Regions from separate parts of the Citrobacter sp. Igbk 17 genome, predicted to be linked through region 1. Evidence: predicted binding sites of a transcription regulator. Region 1 holds the regulator's gene; each other region holds the start of a gene.

The links. Region 1 encodes LexA, which represses DNA repair genes until DNA is damaged. Its sites were predicted from a motif close to TNCTGTATGTACATACAGNA; they were not measured.
Region 2: a site for LexA is predicted at 2,856-2,875, ahead of dinG (ATP-dependent DNA helicase DinG). Genes of this name have one in related genera too.
Region 3: a site for LexA is predicted at 3,194-3,213, ahead of mutH (DNA mismatch repair endonuclease MutH). Genes of this name have one in related genera too.
Region 4: a site for LexA is predicted at 2,132-2,151, ahead of metR (HTH-type transcriptional regulator MetR). Genes of this name have one in related genera too.

Annotation. Positions count from the first base shown of each region.
Region 1 covers NZ_JANEWI010000022.1:62,158-66,683, reverse strand. The annotation lists gene plsB (glycerol-3-phosphate 1-O-acyltransferase PlsB) at 1-1,091, opposite strand, end outside; gene NNO08_RS14285 (diacylglycerol kinase) at 1,263-1,631, shown strand; gene lexA (transcriptional repressor LexA) at 1,741-2,349, shown strand; gene dinF (MATE family efflux transporter DinF) at 2,471-3,790, shown strand; gene NNO08_RS14270 (CsbD family protein) at 3,927-4,136, shown strand; gene zur (zinc uptake transcriptional repressor Zur) at 4,181-4,526, opposite strand, start outside.
Region 2 covers NZ_JANEWI010000009.1:61,153-65,678, forward strand. The annotation lists gene pcaB (3-carboxy-cis,cis-muconate cycloisomerase) at 1-1,226, shown strand, start outside; gene NNO08_RS07715 (DASS family sodium-coupled anion symporter) at 1,260-2,681, shown strand; gene dinG (ATP-dependent DNA helicase DinG) at 2,890-4,526, shown strand, end outside.
Region 3 covers NZ_JANEWI010000003.1:99,942-104,467, reverse strand. The annotation lists gene NNO08_RS02740 (NADP(H)-dependent aldo-keto reductase) at 1-1,007, opposite strand, end outside; gene ygdR (lipoprotein YgdR) at 1,115-1,333, opposite strand; gene NNO08_RS02730 (TerC family protein) at 1,480-2,193, opposite strand; gene mutH (DNA mismatch repair endonuclease MutH) at 2,268-2,963, opposite strand; gene rppH (RNA pyrophosphohydrolase) at 3,649-4,179, shown strand; gene ptsP (phosphoenolpyruvate--protein phosphotransferase) at 4,192-4,526, shown strand, end outside.
Region 4 covers NZ_JANEWI010000020.1:59,196-63,721, reverse strand. The annotation lists gene metE (5-methyltetrahydropteroyltriglutamate--homocysteine S-methyltransferase) at 1-1,947, opposite strand, end outside; gene metR (HTH-type transcriptional regulator MetR) at 2,183-3,136, shown strand; gene NNO08_RS13475 (carboxylate/amino acid/amine transporter) at 3,024-3,923, opposite strand; gene yigL (sugar/pyridoxal phosphate phosphatase YigL) at 4,004-4,526, opposite strand, start outside.

The DNA.
Region 1 (4,526 bases):
GTGGAATAGAGCTTATTGCCTTTAAACGTACGACGAATAAAGAATGCGCCCAGACGACGGAAAATCGGACCTGCCGGCCAGAAGTTCAGGTTGATACCTGCAGCGATATGCGGTGGAACCAGCCCCTGATGGTACAGAACATACGACAGCAGCATGTAGTCCATATGGCTGCGGTGGCACGGCACATAGACGATTTCATGCCCGTCGTGCGCCAGTTGGCGTACGCGCTCGGCATTGTGAACGTTAATTCCCTGGTACAGACGGTTCCAGGTAAAGCCCAGGATACGGTCCGTCAGGCGGATCATCTCATAGGAGAAATTCGCGGCAATCTCTTCCATCAATGCGATAGCGTTTTGCTGCGCCTTTTCATGGGAGATTTTTTTGCTGCGTGCTTCATCTTCCACCGCGCGTGCGATGGCTTTTGAGGCCAGCAGTTTATTAAACAGATCCTGGCGGGCAGGGAGGCGAGGGCCAACCGCGGCTAAGCGCTGGCGGGCAAAGTGCATACGCGCCACGCGTGCCAGTTTCTGTGCGATGGTTTTATCTGTGCCGTGTTCGTCTGCCATGCGGCGCAGGGAGACGGAAGGTGAGAAGCGGACAAAACTGTCGCGCCCCAGCCAGGAGACGGCAAAGAATTTCTGCACGCCATTCAGCATGCGCAGTGGCGGGTTGACCTCGCCTTTCTCGCGCCCTGGGGCTCGGCCAAACATCACCGATACCGGCACCATCTGCACATCCAAATCGGGGTTGCTGCGATGCAGATCGAGATAGTTATGGAACAGCTTGATGGACTCTTCTTTTGGCGTGTAATAGGTGAATACACGCGGGCCGCCGTGTATAAACACGTAGCGCGGCAGCAAAGTCCCGTCTATCTCCAGCGGTTCCAGGGGATCGGGGAGGTCGTGCACCAGACATTGGGCACGCAGTGTCAGCAAGTCAGCTTTTGAGTTGTACGGTAAGACGTACATAATGGGACGAGAGGTATCGAGTCCCAATTCCGGGGCGGGTTCCGCCGGGATAGACTTGCTTTTTACCAGGATGCTTAATGGTAAATTCAGTAATTTGTAGTAAATTCGTGGCCAGCCGGACATAAACGATGTAAAGCCTCTGGTTAATAATGCAAATGCGCTGCAAGGATATCAGAAAGTTTAGTGAATTTCTGTGGTATCCCGTCATACTTCGCGCAGCTTTGCTTATGCCCTGAAACAAACAGGGTAACGAGACAATAATACTAACGCTAATAATGTAAAAAGGTTCTTTTGATGGCCAATAATACCACTGGATTCACCCGGATTATCAAAGCAGCAGGCTATTCCTGGAAAGGTTTCCGCGCCGCATGGATCAATGAGGCGGCATTCCGTCAGGAAAGCGTTGCCGTACTGTTGGGGGTAGCCATTGCCTGCTGGCTGGACGTTGACGCAATTACCCGCGTACTGCTGATTGGTTCGGTGATGCTGGTGATGATCGTTGAAATTCTGAACAGCGCCATTGAGGCGGTTGTCGACCGAGTTGGTTCTGAGTATCACGAGCTTTCTGGCCGGGCGAAAGATATGGGATCGGCTGCGGTATTGCTTTCTATTTTCGTCGCTCTGATCACCTGGGGCATCCTGTTGTGGTCGCATTTGCGATAAAGATTCCACAACTTCATAAATCTCCTGTTTTTTGTGCAGTTTGCGGTTCCAAATTCGCCTTTAGCTGTATATACTCACAGCATAACTGTATATACACCCAGGGGGCGGAATGAAAGCGTTAACGGCCAGGCAGCAAGAGGTGTTTGATCTCATTAGAGATCACATCAGCCAGACAGGTATGCCACCGACGCGTGCGGAGATCGCGCAGCGTTTGGGGTTCCGTTCCCCAAACGCGGCTGAAGAACACCTGAAAGCGCTGGCGCGGAAAGGTGTGCTGGAAATTGTTTCTGGCGCATCGCGTGGTATTCGTCTGCTGCAGGAAGAAGAGGAAGGCTTACCGCTTGTTGGTCGTGTCGCGGCCGGTGAGCCACTTCTGGCACAGCAGCACATAGAAGGCCATTACCAGGTTGACCCATCACTGTTCAAACCGAACGCCGATTTTCTGCTGCGCGTCAGCGGTATGTCGATGAAAGATATCGGGATTATGGATGGCGATTTACTGGCTGTGCATAAAACGCAGGACGTACGTAACGGCCAGGTCGTTGTTGCCCGTATTGATGATGAAGTCACGGTTAAGCGCCTGAAAAAGCAGGGCAACAAGGTTGAACTTCTGCCAGAAAACAGCGAGTTTAAGCCAATTATTGTTGATCTACGTGAGCAAAGCTTCACTATTGAAGGGTTGGCTGTTGGCGTGATTCGTAACGGTGAATGGCTGTAATGATCAGCTGATTTCCTGTAGGCCGGAAAGGGCGTTTACGCCGCTCTCCGGCAAATTGCCCGATGACGCTACGCTTATCGGGTCTACAAAAACGCGTTAATTTCTTTTCAGGCTCCTTTCCATGCCTTTCTTTACCTCCTCTGATAAAGCACTTTGGCACCTTGCCTTACCGATGATTTTCTCCAACATCACTGTTCCACTGCTGGGGCTGGTGGACACGGCGGTGATTGGTCATCTGGATAGCCCGGTCTATCTTGGCGGCGTTGCCGTTGGCGCAACAGCGACCAGTTTTCTCTTTATGCTGCTGCTGTTTTTACGCATGAGTACCACCGGTCTGACAGCCCAGGCGTTCGGCGCGAAAAATCCGCAGGCACTGGCACGCGCGCTGGTTCAGCCGCTGATGCTGGCGTTGGGTGCCGGATTGCTTATCGCACTGTTTCGTACACCGATTATCAGCCTGGCGTTACATATCGTGGGAGGTAGTGAAGCGGTGCTGGAGCAGGCCCGAAGGTTCCTGGAAATCCGCTGGCTCAGCGCGCCCGCCTCGCTGGCAAATCTGGTGCTGCTTGGCTGGCTGCTTGGCGTCCAGTATGCACGCGCGCCGGTTATCCTGCTGATTGTTGGCAATGTGCTTAACATCGCGCTCGATTTGTGGCTGGTGATGGGCCTGCATATGAACGTGCAGGGCGCGGCGCTGGCGACGGTGATTGCCGAATATGCCACTTTGCTGATCGGCCTGATGATGGTACGTAAAGTCCTGCATATACGCGGAATTTCGCTGGCGATGTTGAAGCTTGCGTGGCGCGGCAACTTCCGCCGTTTACTGGCGCTTAACCGCGACATCATGCTGCGCTCGTTGCTGCTGCAACTCTGTTTTGGCGCTATCACGGTGCTGGGCGCGCGTCTGGGGGGCGATATCATTGCGGTTAATGCCGTTCTGATGACCCTGCTGACGTTTACCGCCTACGCGCTGGACGGATTTGCCTATGCTGTAGAAGCGCACTCTGGCCAGGCCTATGGGGCACGCGATGGTAGCCAGTTGCTGGATGTCTGGCGGGCGGCTTGCCGGCAGTCGGGTATCGTGGCGATCCTGTTTTCCCTGGTCTATGCCCTGTTCGGCGAGCAGATCATTACGCTATTGACCTCATTGCCGCAGATCCAACTTCTGGCCGATCGCTATCTCATCTGGCAGGTGATTTTACCGCTGGTGGGCGTCTGGTGTTATCTGCTGGACGGGATGTTCATTGGCGCAACACGAGCCGCGGAAATGCGTAACAGCATGGCCGTTGCGGCCGCGGGTTTCGCGTTAACGCTACTGGCTTTACCGTGGCTTGGAAACCACGGCTTGTGGCTGGCGTTAACCGTTTTTCTCGCGCTGCGCGGGCTTTCACTGGCCTTCATCTGGCGACGTCACTGGCGTAATGGCACCTGGTTTGCCTGATGCTTATGGTTAAAAATTCTGAATAGTAAATAAAACCCAGAATCCCTGACTACACTTATTATCACGCCCAGCAAAAACAGCATGTATCCGGGCGCAGCACTCTCGCTATTCACAACCTAACGATGAGGACTTGATGATGAATAAAGACGAAGTCAGCGGTAACTGGAAACAGTTCAAAGGTAAAGTGAAAGAGCAATGGGGCAAACTGACTGATGATGATATGACGGTCATTGAAGGTAAACGCGACCAACTGGTAGGTAAAGTCCAGGAACGATACGGGTACGCGAAAGATCAGGCGGAGAAAGAAGTTAAAGATTGGGAAAAACGCAACGATTACCGCTGGTAATTAACCCCTCCCTCCTGAGAGTACAAGGATGTTCGCTCTTTTATTTACCGCCCGACTTTCTTCTTCACCTGAATGGTATGGTCATGCTGGCAATCGCCAGGATGGCGGCATGATTCCACTTCCACACATGCCGGACACAGGCCGTGGGCTTCAATCACGTTATGGCGCAGAGCAAATCCCATTTTAGCTGCCAGCGTATGCATAATATCTTCCACGCCTTCCGCACACTCTTCTTTTACCACGCCACAGCGGTCACAAATAAACATTGCCGAGCTATGGGTTGGCTGATCGAACAGATGACAGAGCACATAGCTGTTGGTGGATTCCACTTTGTGCACAAAACCTTGTTCAAGCAGAAAATCAAGCGCACGATACACGGTAGGGGGTTTG
Region 2 (4,526 bases), on a different contig from region 1:
CCCAGGCACGCTGCGGTGTGATACCCGAGGCTGCGGCGCAGGAAATCGCCGAGAAATGTAATGCCGATACGCTGGATTTCGATTTGCTGCGCCATGAAACCGAGATTGTGGGTTATCCCATCCTGCCGTTGGTACACCAAATTTCGAAACAAGCCGGGGAATCTGGTGGCTATGTGCACTGGGGCGCAACCACGCAGGACATCATGGACACCGCGGTCGTTCTGCAAATTCGTGATGCGTTTGCGTTAATTGAAACCGATATGGACAAACTTCGTGCGACGCTCGCTGACCTCGCGCGCCGTTACCGCGATACGCCAATGGCGGGAAGAACCCATCTGCAGCAAGCGCTGCCAGTGACCTTTGGTTATAAAGTCGCTATTTGGCTGGATATGTTCGAACGTCACGCTGAACGTCTTGCCCAGGCGCGCCCGCGTGTACTGGTTGGCGAGTTTGCGGGTGCGGCCGGTACGCTGGCATCGCTGGGGGATAAAGGGCTGGCGGTACAAAAAGCCATGATGGAAGAGTTGGGACTCAATGTACCGACCTCCACCTGGCACGTTGCGCGTGATGGTTTTGCCGAAGCCGTAAACCTGCTGGCGGTAATGACCGGTTCGCTGGGCAAAATTGCGTATGACGTGATGCTGATGGCATCAAACGAGTTTGGTGAGCTGTATGAACCGTTTGTCAAAGGCCGCGGAGCCAGCAGTACTATGCCGCAGAAACGTAACCCTATTTCCAGCGAGTTGATGCTGGCCTGTGCGAAAGGCGTACGTCAGCAAGCGGGACTGATGCTGGATGCGATGGTGCAGGATTTGGAGCGGGCGACCGGGCCGTGGCATGCGGAATGGATTGCTATCCCGGAAAGTTTCGTCCTCAGCGCCGGGGCGTTGCATCAGGCCAACTTTATGCTAGCGGGGCTGGTGGTTGATGAAGCGGCGATGAAACGTAACCTCGGCATGACCAACGGACTGATTGTGGCTGAAGCGGTCATGATGGGACTGGCACCGTATATCGGTCGTCAGGATGCGCATGATGTCGTGTATGACGCCTGCCGTATCGTCAATGAACACGGGGGGCGACTGGCGGATGTGCTGAATGCGATGCCATCCGTCTCTGAACGACTGGATCCGCAGTTGATTGAAGAACTGACCGACCCGGCGAATTACCTGGGAATGGCTCCTGCAATGGTCGATCAGGTGCTGGCCAAATATCTGTCGCAGAAATGATGGTTCTCGGGTTAACGGAATAAGGATATTTTTATGTCAACGAATTCTGTCGCGGGAAAATCCATTCTGTCGTTCCTGATACCGCTGGTCATTGGGGGGATCATTTGGTTTTATCCCGTACCTGATGGTCTGACGCCTCAGGCCTGGCATATGTTTGCCATTTTTGCCGCGACCATTGCCGCTATTCTTACCCAACCGCTCCCTTCGGGGGCGGTAATGTTGATTGCGCTTTGCGTGGTCATTTTTACCAAAACCTTGCCAGAGGCAAAAGCGCTTTCCGGGTTTGCTTCTGGCACGGTATGGCTTATCTTCTGCGCCTATGTCCTTTCTCTGGGGTTTGTTACCTCAGGGCTTGGGAAACGTATCGCGTACAAAATGCTGTCGCTTTTTGGCGGCAGCAGCCTGGGTATCGCTTACTCGCTGGGGGTGTCCGATCTGATTATGGCCCCGGCAATGCCGTCGGTTACTGCCCGCTCCGGGGGGATTATTTTTCCCATCACCCGTTCAATCAATGACGTACTGGGCTCGGCGCCTGGAGTAACCGGCAAGCGCATCGGTGATTTCTTAACCATGGTGTGCTTTCAGTTTACACCGATAACCGGAGCGATATTCCTGACCGGGATGGCGGCGAATCCGCTGGTGGCCAGTCTGGCAAAATCCTCGTTAGGCGTTGAGATAACCTGGGGGGGATGGTTTATTTCCGCGGTGGTTCCGGCGATGGTCTGTTTCTGCCTGATGCCGCTTCTGGTCTATAAATTGCTGGACCCTGAGCTTAAGCGTACGCCAGAAGCAAAAGCGATGGGCAAGCAGGCGCTGGGTGAACTCGGTGCGATGAGCAGCAACGAGAAAAAGGTCGCCTTTGGTTTTGTGCTGGCGTTGGTTGGTTGGGGCACCAGCTTGATCACGGGATTATCAGCGACCTCTGTCGGGCTGGGACTGGCCGCGTATCTGTTCGCCTCTGGCGCAGTCAGTTGGAAAAGCCTGCTCAATGATCACGCGGCCTGGGATACGGTGATTTGGTTTAGCGTCATTATTAGTCTGGCGACCGGACTTGCCGATCTGGGCTTTATTAAATGGATGACGATAAAACTGGGCAGCGGTATTCAGGGGTTTGGCGCGATAGAATCCTTTATTATGCTGGGGATTCTTTATATTTACGTTCATTATCTCTTTGCCACAGCGACCGGGCATGTTGCTGCACTGTATGCCCCTTTTGCGGCAACGGCGATCGCAGCAGGCGCGCCGCCGATGATGGTCGCTATCTGTTTTGGCATCTTCAGTAACCTGATGTGGGGCAATACGGAGTACGGTGGTGGGCCAGGTCCCATCTATTTTGCCCAGGGGTATTTTGAACGTCCGCGCTTTTACAAAATCAACCTCTGCGTGGTGACGGCGAATGTGATTATCATTTTTGCCGTGGGCATGCTGTGGTGGAAGTTGTTGGGGTACTATTAACCGACACCCTTATTCGGCCTGCAATGTCCCTCACTGTAGGCCGAATAAGGCGCGAACCCGGATTGTAGACCGGATAAGGTGTGTAAGCCGCCATCCGGCTGTTTAGGCCGGTGCTGCGAGCCGCTTTCCAGAATGGGGGAAAAAGGTACATTGAGCGTCTGAAATGTGCCACAATGGTGGCTGTTTATACAGTATTTCAGGTTTTCTCATGGCATTAACCGCGGCGCTAAAAGCGCAAATAGCCGCCTGGTACAAGGCGCTTCAGGAACAGATCCCCGACTTTATTCCCCGTGCACCGCAGCGACAGATGATTGCCGATGTCGCGAAAACGCTGGCAGGGGAAGAGGGACGGCATCTGGCGATTGAAGCGCCGACCGGTGTAGGGAAAACGTTATCTTACCTGATCCCCGGTATCGCCATTGCGCGTGAAGAACAGAAAACGTTGGTGGTCAGTACCGCTAACGTCGCGCTGCAGGATCAGATCTACAGCAAAGACCTGCCGTTGCTGCGGAAAATCATCCCCGATCTGCGTTTTACCGCTGCTTTTGGTCGTGGTCGTTATGTCTGCCCGCGCAATTTAGCCGCACTGGCGAGTACCGAACCCAATCAACAGGATCTGCTGGCTTTTCTCGACGATGATCTGACACCCAATAATCAGGAAGAACAAAAGCGCTGCGCCAGGCTGAAAGGCGATCTCGACAGCTATAAATGGGACGGGTTGCGCGATCACACTGATATCGCCATTGACGACGGACTCTGGCAGCGTTTGAGCACCGATAAAGCGAGCTGTCTGAACCGTAACTGCCACTACTATCGTGAATGTCCTTTTTTTGTCGCCCGCCGCGAGATTCAGGAAGCCGAAGTCGTGGTGGCGAACCACGCGTTGGTGATGGCGGCCATGGAAAGCGAAGCCGTACTGCCAGAGCCGAAAAACCTGCTGTTAGTTCTTGATGAAGGCCATCATTTGCCGGATGTCGCCCGCGATGCGCTGGAGATGAGTGCGGAAATCAGCGCGCCCTGGTATCGACTTCAACTGGACCTGTTCTGCAAATTAGTGGCGACCTGCATGGAGCAGTTCCGCCCGAAAACCACGCCGCCGCTGGCGAACGCCGAGCGGTTGAATGGTCACTGTGAAGAGCTATATGAACTGATCGCTTCACTTAATAACATCCTCAATCTCTATATGCCCGCCACGCAGGAAGCGGAACACCGCTTTGCAATGGGAGAACTGCCTGATGAAGTAATGGAGATCTGCCAGCGACTGGCGAAACTGACGGAAATGCTGCGTGGCCTGGCAGAACTGTTCCTCAACGATCTCAGTGAAAAAACCGGTACCCACGATATCGTGCGTCTGCATCGGGTTATTTTGCAGATGAACCGGGCATTGGGCATGTTTGAGGCGCAAAGCAAATTGTGGCGCCTGGCGTCGCTGGCGCAGTCGTCAGGCGCGCCGGTGAGTAAATGGGCGACGCGCGAGGTGCGTGACGGGCAGATCCATGTCTGGTTCCATTGTGTCGGGATCCGCGTGAGCGATCAGCTCGAACGACTGCTGTGGCGTAGCGTACCGCATATTATTGTGACCTCTGCCACGCTCCGTTCTCTCAATAGCTTCTCGCGTCTGCAGGAGATGAGCGGTCTGAAAGAAAAAGCGGGAGACCGCTTTGTCGCGCTGGATTCACCGTTTAACCATGTCGAGCAAGGCAAAATCGTCATTCCAAAGATGCGTTACGAACCGTTGATGGAGAACGAAGAGCAGCATATTGCGGAAATGGCGGCCTATTTCCGCGAGCAACTGGAAAGTAAAAAGCATCAGGGCATGCTGGTGCTTTTTGCCAGCGGGCGGGC
Region 3 (4,526 bases), on a different contig from region 1:
GCTTCAATCTCCGCCAGTACTTCTTCACTCAACTGCAGATGCAGGCTTTCAACGTTGGTTTTTAGCTGCTCCATCGTCGTTGCGCCCAGCAGTGTGCTGGCGACAAACGGCTGACGACGAACAAAGGCCAGCGCCATCTGCGCAGGATCGAGGTTATGGCGTTTGGCGATATCCACATAGGCAGCTACCGCTTTTTGCGTTTGTTCGCTGCTGTAGCGCGTAAAACGGCTAAACAGCGTATTGCGCGCGCCGGCAGGTTTCGCACCGTTCAGGTATTTGCCGGTTAAGGTGCCAAAACCAAGACACGAGTAGGCCAGGAGCTCAACGCCTTCATACTGGCTCACTTCGGCCAGTCCAACTTCAAAGCTGCGGTTTAGCAGGCTATACGGGTTCTGGATAGTGGCGATACGCGGCAGGTCATGTTTGTCTGCCAGGTGCAGGTAACGCATTACGCCAAACGCCGTTTCGTTAGAAACACCGATGTAACGAATCTTACCTGCACGCTGAAACTCTGCCAACGCGTCCAGCGTATCCAGCAGGGAAACGACCGGCGCGGAGTCCGTCCAGCTATATCCCAGCTTACCAAAGCAGTTTGTTGGACGCTGCGGCCAGTGGACCTGATAGAGATCGAGATAATCGGTCTGCAGTCTTTTCAGACTGTCGTGCAGTGCCTCACGGATGTTTTTACGATCCAGCGCCTGATTCGGTCGAATACCGCTGTCATTGTTACGTGCCGGGCCGCTAACTTTAGAGGCAACGATCAGTTTTTCGCGGCTGCCGTGTTTGGCAAGCCAGTTGCCCACATAAGTTTCGGTGAGTCCCTGGGTTTCAGGGCGAGGCGGTACCGGATACATCTCGGCAACGTCGATTAAATTTATGCCTTGTGCAACGGCATAGTCGAGCTGTGCATGTGCGTCGGCTTCGCTGTTTTGTTCACCAAACGTCATTGTGCCCAGCCCCAGTGTACTGACTTCCAGCGAGCTGTGGGGTATACGGTGATATTGCATAGCCGTTTCCTTTTTATAATCACGACATAAGGATTATAAAAATGGCTGAGGGAAGGGAAAAAGGGAAGCAAAATTGTTAAGGCCAGCAGCGTGGCTGACCTTAACCATCAACGCTCAATGATTTGAGAGACTTCGTCGCGGTTAATTTGCATCGCATTGCCTTGCTGATCGTGGTAACTCACCAGACCGGTATCATCGTCAATTTCTGGTTTACCATCGGTCAGGATCATTCGACCATCTTTTGTTGCCATCACATAATCACTGCTGCATCCGGAAACGGCAAAAGCCAGCCCGACGGCGGAAATTAAAACTGCCCATTTTTTCATCTGCTTATCCTCACATGGCCTGCGTCTGACACTAGTTTAGTAATAACGCGAAGTTGTGCGGGGCGAAAGCAGTAAAATCTTAATCTGTGAGAGAGGGAAGGTGCGCAGGGAGTATTCGCTCCCCATGCGGGGAGCGATAGTATCTGTCAGAGCGGATTTTTTTTATTGCGCCACAGGTTCAGAGTCTCTACAGCGATAGAGAAGAACATAGCGAAGTAAATGTATCCTTTCGGCACATGGACATCGAAGCTTTCCAGGATTAGCGTGAAGCCAACCAGTATCAGGAAAGAGAGTGCCAGCATTTTTACCGAAGGGTGACGATCAACAAACTCACCGATTGGGCGGGCTGCGAACATCATTACACCCACGGCAATCACGACGGCTGCCATCATAATAAACAGATGATCGGACAAGCCTACTGCGGTGATTACTGAGTCCAGACTGAAGATAATATCCAACAACATGATCTGCACAATCGCGCCGAGGAAAGAAGAGACGCGGGTTTTCAGCCCTTCCTCTTCGCCCTCAATGGACTCGTGGATCTCTTTACTCGCTTTCCAGATCAGGAACAATCCGCCGAGCAGAAGGATCAGATCGCGCGCTGAAATCGCCTCGCCAAACAGCTCGAATAACGGATTAGTGAGCCGCGTTACCCAGGCGATGGATGCCAGCAGCGCCAGGCGCATCACCATCGCTGCCGCCAGCCCGATTCGTCGGGCATGATTGCGTTGTGCTGTTGGGAGTTTTGCTACAACCAGAGAAAGGAAAATAATATTGTCGATCCCGAGAACGATCTCCAGCAGCGTCAGCGTACCGAGCGCCAGCCAGGCGTTAGGATCGGTTATCCATGCAAATAACATCGAACAAAGTCCTGCCAAAAAAAAGAAGCGGTAATTATAGGCGCGTAACGCGACGGGCGAAAGGTCAGGGTGTGTTATTGAGCCTGGAATAGAAAATGCCGTTCCAGCAGTGCGCGCGTAAAGTTCTTCTTCAGGTAAAATCCGCGTGGCAGAGTCAGGATCGGTTCACCATGGGCACCGATAGCCTCGGTAAGCGCCCGGGCGTTGGCGGCTTTTGGGCGTAGTTGTAAAACTTCACCATGACGGGCGGTGATACGTTCGACGTGCCCTAACACAATCATGTCCATTAACTCTTCCCAGTCCAGACGTAACTGTCGATCTTCCTCTTCATTCGGACTCCACAACAGCGGGGAGCCAACGCGACGTTCAGCCACAGGGATGCTGCGTTCACCTTCTACGGGTATCCACAATACGCGTTTAAGCTTGTGTCGAACATGGCTGGTTTCCCAGGTCACGCCGGTATTGCCGGTTAACGGTGCCACGCAGACAAAGGTCGTTTCCAACGGTCTGCCAAGGCTATCCACAGGGATCGTTTTTAACTCCACGCCCAGCGCGGCAAAATCCTGCTCCGGTTTACTGCCCGCACTGGCCCCAAGCCAGATTTCCAGCAGCACGCCAATCCAGCCTTTGTCCCGCTTCAGATCCTTTGGCGCGACGAGTCCAGCCATCGACGCCAGTTCTCCCAGCGTGTAGCCCGAAAGTTGCCGTGCCTGGTGCAGCAACTGGGCTTCGGATTCAGGAGGCGAAAGCAATGGATGGAGTTCTGGCATCAGGTTTACCCTTGGGGTTAAAAAATGAGCAATGATTTTATACCGTGTGGACAGAGTTTATCTTTTTCCACATGCTTTATCCAATTGCATGATTTATAGTGGTTTTTATATTTTTATGTAAAGTGTTGCGCAACAGAAAACTGGGTTTTCCAATTCTGGTCACTGACAATGAACAGGATCTTACACCATGTTATCCACAGAAAGATGGGATAACTGTGAAAAACCCCCACTACTGTTTCAATTTACAGCCTTGACGTGCGACGAAAATCGAATTTTCACACAAATTGTGCCTAACTTATTGGCATAATCTGTGGATAAAACCAACGCTGGTCGATCTTTCATCAGGTCGGAGATCGTATGCGTGATGCACATCACATTTCTGCATGTTTAGCTACGGTTGTTGCTTTTAACTTAATGAATATATAAGACTATTTTTGTTATGTGACGGATGTCTTATTCAGACTGTTCCGGGTTTTCCCATAGTAATTCCGTACTTCTTCACAACTATATCCACAGAAAAGGTGAATAAAATCGCCTATGTAGCGTATCTTCTGTTTATAACTTGGCCCTTTGCTGTGAGTTATTCAATTGTTATTAGAATATCGCGCCCTTAACAGAGTGGTTTACCGCCCCTCTGGAGTGTGAAACAATCGTTTGTATATAAGGTTTATGTTGAGGTAGTCCGGTGATTGATGACGATGGCTACCGCCCGAATGTAGGGATAGTAATTTGTAACCGCCAGGGGCAGGTCATGTGGGCCCGGCGATTTGGTCAGCACTCCTGGCAATTCCCGCAAGGCGGGATAAATGCAGGAGAGACAGCAGAGCAGGCGATGTACCGGGAACTCTTTGAAGAAGTCGGTCTGAGTCGTAAAGATGTACGGATCCTTGCTTCTACTCGTAACTGGTTGCGTTACAAGTTACCGAAACGTTTGGTGCGTTGGGACACAAAGCCGGTTTGTATCGGCCAGAAACAAAAATGGTTTCTTCTGCAGTTGGTCAGCAGCGATGCTGAAATCAATATGCAAACCAGCAGTACACCTGAGTTCGACGGCTGGCGCTGGGTGAGTTACTGGTATCCGGTTCGACAGGTGGTGTCATTTAAACGCGATGTCTATCGCAGGGTGATGAAAGAATTCGCAAGTGTTGTGATGGCGCTTCAGGAGAGCACTCCTAAGCCGCAAAGCGCACCTGCGTACAGACGTAAAAGAGGTTAAGCTACGCAAATTATGCTCACCCGCCTGCGCGAAATAGTCGAAAAGGTGGCCAGTGCCCCACGTCTCAATGAGGCGTTGAATATTCTGGTTACTGACATCTGTCTTGCGATGGATACAGAGGTCTGCTCGGTCTACCTGGCCGATCACGACCGACGCTGTTATTACCTGATGGCGACCCGAGGACTTAAAAAACCACGCGGTCGCACTGTTGCACTGGCGTTTGATGAAGGGATCGTTGGCCTGGTTGGCAGGCTGGCGGAACCTATCAACCTCGCCGATGCGCAAAAACACCCCAGCTTTAAATATATTCCTTCGGTGAAAGAGGAACGTTTTCGTGCGTTCTTAGG
Region 4 (4,526 bases), on a different contig from region 1:
GTCGTTAAACTCGCAGTAACACATATGGGTGTGGATCTGAGTTTCATCCCTCGCCACCGCTGCGTTGATGCGGAAGGCTTCCACGCCCCATTCCAGATATGCCGCCCAGTCACTGCGACGCAGCGGCAGGCCTTCACGCAGTGCAGGTTCATCAATCTGAATAATACCGATACCCGCCGCTTCCAGATCTGCCACTTCATCACGCAGCGCCAACGCAATCTGTTTCGCGATCGTTTCACGGGTCACATCTTCACGCGGGAACGACCAGCAAAGAATGGTCACCGGTCCGGTCAGCATGCCTTTAACCGGTTTGTCAGTCAGCGACTGCGCGTATTTAGCCCACTCAACGGTAATCGCTTCCGGGCGGCTGACGTCGCCAATCACCACCGGCGGTTTCACGCAGCGTGAGCCGTAGCTCTGCACCCAACCATTCTGGGTAAAGACGAAGCCGTCCAGATGTTCGCCAAAGTATTCGACCATGTCGTTACGTTCAGCTTCACCGTGTACCAGTACGTCGAGGCCCAGACGTTCCTGCTCAACAATCGCCTGTTTGATATGTTCTGCGATCCCTGTACGGTAGTTGCCTGCATCCAGGTTGCCCTTTTTGAAGTCCAGGCGCAGACCGCGAATCTCCGTGGTTTGCGGGAATGAGCCGATAGTGGTGGTCGGCCATGCTGGCAGATTAAAGCGGGCACGTTGCGCCTCGGCGCGAACCGGGTAAGCGTTGGCGCGTTGGCTGTCCTGGGCGGTGATCGCCGCCAGACGTTTTTCCACTGCGGCGTTGTGTACACGGGTGGAGTGGCGACGCGCCTGAATCGGTGCGCTCCATTCAACCAGCGCCGCGGTATCACCGCTGTTCAGCGCATCACGCAGTAGCGCCAGCTCTCCGCATTTTTGCAGCGCGAAGGCAAACCAACTCTTCACTTCGGCATCCAGACGGGTTTCAACACTCAGGTCAATTGGGCTGTGCAGCAGAGAACATGAAGACGCCACCCACAGCGAGCGTTTCCCGGCGATATCTTTAATTTGCGCGTATTTTTCGCTGAGATCGGCGCGCCAGACATTACGACCATTTACCAGACCCGCTGACAGCAGCCAGTCGGCAGGCAGACGTTTGTGCAGCTCGGCGACATCATCTTTGCCATGGACCAGGTCAACATGCAGACCCTGCACCGGCAGCACGGTAATGGTCTCCAGGTTTGGCGTTACGCCTTCGAAGTAGGTGGTCAGCAGCAACTTCACCTGGCCCTGCAGGGCGTCATAAGCCGGTTTAAAGGCATTCAACCACACTTGCGGCAGCTCCAGTACCAGAGCAGGTTCATCAATCTGCACCCACTCAATACCGCGTTTCGCCAGCTCAGCCAGCACCTGCTGGTAAACCGGCAGAATGTCGTTGAGCAGGCTCAGGCGGTCAAACTGTTCGCCCTTCACTTTCCCCAGCCAGAGGTAAGTTACCGGGCCAAGCAGTACGGGTTTTACCTTGTGACCGAGCGCCAGCGCTTCGTCCACTTCATCCAGCAGTTGGGTCCAGGTCAGTTTGAACTGCTGACCTTTGGTGAACTCCGGCACCATGTAGTGATAGTTGGTATTAAACCATTTGGTCATTTCTGCCGCCGCCGCCGGTTCACCCGTCGGTGCACGGCCACGGCCAATACGGAATAAGGTATCGATATCGACGGAGCCATCTTTATTTTGATGGCGAACCGGGACGTTGCCGAGCAGCAGGCTGGTGGTCAGGACGTGATCGTACCAGGCAAAATCACCCACCGGCAGCAGGTCTATACCCGCCTGTTTCTGCTGATCCCAGTGGCGGGCACGCAGCTCGCGGCCAACGGTCAGCAAATCTTCACGGGAAGAATTACCCGCCCAGTAACTTTCTTGCGCTTTTTTCAACTCGCGACGCAGGCCAACGCGAGGAAAACCGAGGGTGTGATTCAATATTGTCATTTTTCTTCCTCTAATTATATGTAAATCCTATGGATTTTGAATTTAGGGAAGGCGGCAAGTTTGTTCATCCCCGGGAGCTTACTGAAGTAAGAGACCGGGGTGGAGAAACGCAGCCAACGCACCATAAATTTAAAAGACGAAGGATTTTAGCCGTCCAGATGTTTACACATCCATATTTGCCAGTTACTGTATATTCCTCAAGCGCAATTTGTTCATGCCGAAGTGAAGGACTTTCATGATCGAGATTAAACACCTGAAAACGCTCCAGGCGTTGCGGAACAGTGGCTCTCTGGCAGCAGCAGCGGCCACGTTGCATCAGACGCAATCCGCCCTTTCTCACCAGTTCAGCGATCTGGAGCAGCGCCTTGGCTTTCGGCTTTTTGTCCGCAAGAGCCAGCCTTTGCGTTTTACGCCACAGGGTGAAATTCTGCTCCAGTTGGCAAACCAGGTATTGCCGCAAATAGGTCGCGCGCTGCAGGCATGCAACGAACCGCAGCAAACCCGATTACGTATCGCTATCGAATGCCACAGTTGCATTCAGTGGCTGACGCCCGCGTTGGAGAATTTTCGTGCCAACTGGCCGCAGGTGGAGATGGATTTTAAATCCGGTGTGACCTTCGATCCGCAACCGGCGCTACAGCAGGATGAGCTGGATCTGGTGATGACATCCGACATTCTGCCGCGCAGCGGATTGCACTACTCACCGATGTTCGATTTTGAAGTACGCCTGATCCTGGCCCCCGACCATCCGCTGGCCAGCAAAACGCAAATCACGCCGGAAGATTTGGCCAGCGAAACTCTGCTTATTTATCCGGTGCAGCGTAGTCGGTTGGATGTCTGGCGGCATTTCCTGCAGCCCGCAGGCATCAGTCCGTCGCTGAAGAGTGTGGATAACACACTGCTGCTGATTCAGATGGTTGCCGCAAAAATGGGTATCGCGGCTTTGCCGCACTGGGTAGTAGAGAGTTTTGAACGCCAGGGTCTGGTCGTAACCAAAACCCTGGGCGATGGGTTGTGGAGCCGACTGTACGCCGCCGTTCGCGACGGAGAACAGCGCCAGCCGGTAACAGAAGCGTTTATTCGTTCAGCGCGGAATCACGCCTGTGACCACCTGCCGTTTGTGCGGAGTGCGGAACGACCCACTTACGATGTACCCACAGTGAAGCCACTATCACAGCCGCGCCAATGATAAAGCTTGGCCAGTGCGGTTGTTGGTGCCAGATAGCCAGATTGACCAGCAGCCCCGCCGGCACATGCATATTGTTCATAATGCCCAACGTACCGGCATCCACCTGGGTCGCGCCGTAGTTCCACATAAAGTAACCAATGCCGGACGCCGCCACGCCAAGAAACACCAGAATTCCCCACTGTAGCGGGGTTGCAGGCATTTTCTGAGCATTGCCCAGCATGAACCAGGCCACGACCGCCACCATAAAGGCGCCCATGTAAAACCAGGCAAAGGCGTTGTGTTGTGGCATCGGGCGCGTTTCCATCAGGCGTTTGTAACCCACCATACCGATGGCAAAGCTAATGTTAGAAAGCTGTACCAGCAGCAGGCCGGTCCAGAAGTGGCTGGTCACCTGATCGTAACGGATAATCCCTGCGCCAATTACCGCCAGTAGTGCGCTGAACGCATAGTTCCAACGTAAACGGCGCCCGCTCATCAGGTCATAAATTAGCGTAATGTACAACGGCGTCAGAACGGTAAAGAGCAGCAATTCTGAAACCGTCAGATACAGATAGGCGTGAAAACTCAGCATATACATAATGCCAAGCTGCATGGCTCCCACCAGCATATACAGCGCGATTGTTTTTACGCTGTGCCCACGGGTACGCAAAAACGGTAAAAACACCAGAGCCGCCAGCCCAACGCGCACCAGCACCGCAAAATAGCTATCGACATGACCGGCAAGGTACTCGCCAAACAGGCTGAAGGAAAAGGCCCACAGAATTGTGGTAATGATGAGTAACGCCACAATGGATGTCTCTTAACAAAAGGTACACCCATTGTAGCGAAGAATAAGGTTGACAACTGGTCAACTAACGACCAACAACGTTACTGCAGAAAAAGCTCACGCAGATAATGCGGCACGGCATCGTCGGCATTGAGGCCAATCACGTCCAGTTTCGGATGCAGATCCTTCAGGCGTTGATGCGCGTTACCCATGATACAGCCTTTGCCTGCCATGGAGAGCATTTCCGCGTCGTTCATACCGTCGCCGAAGGCGATACAGTCCTTCAGGCTATAGCCCATCGCTTTCGCCACAGCTTCCAGCGCATGGCCTTTCGACACGCCACCTGCCATCACTTCCAGACACGTCAGTGTGGAGAAACTGACGTTCACGCGATCGCCCCAGCGGGCGTTAATCGCCTGTTCCAGCGGCAGCAACCTTTCGTGAGAATCGGTGGTGAAAAACACTTTGCTAACGCCTTCCGGCTCCAGCAGTGCAGGTTCAAACAGTGAATAATTGAATACCGCCTCTTTAAAGAAACGCATTTCTTCCGGGCGGTGGCGGTTCATGAACCACTCATCATCGCGGTAAACATTCGTCACGATATCCGGGTTGGCGTTCACAACG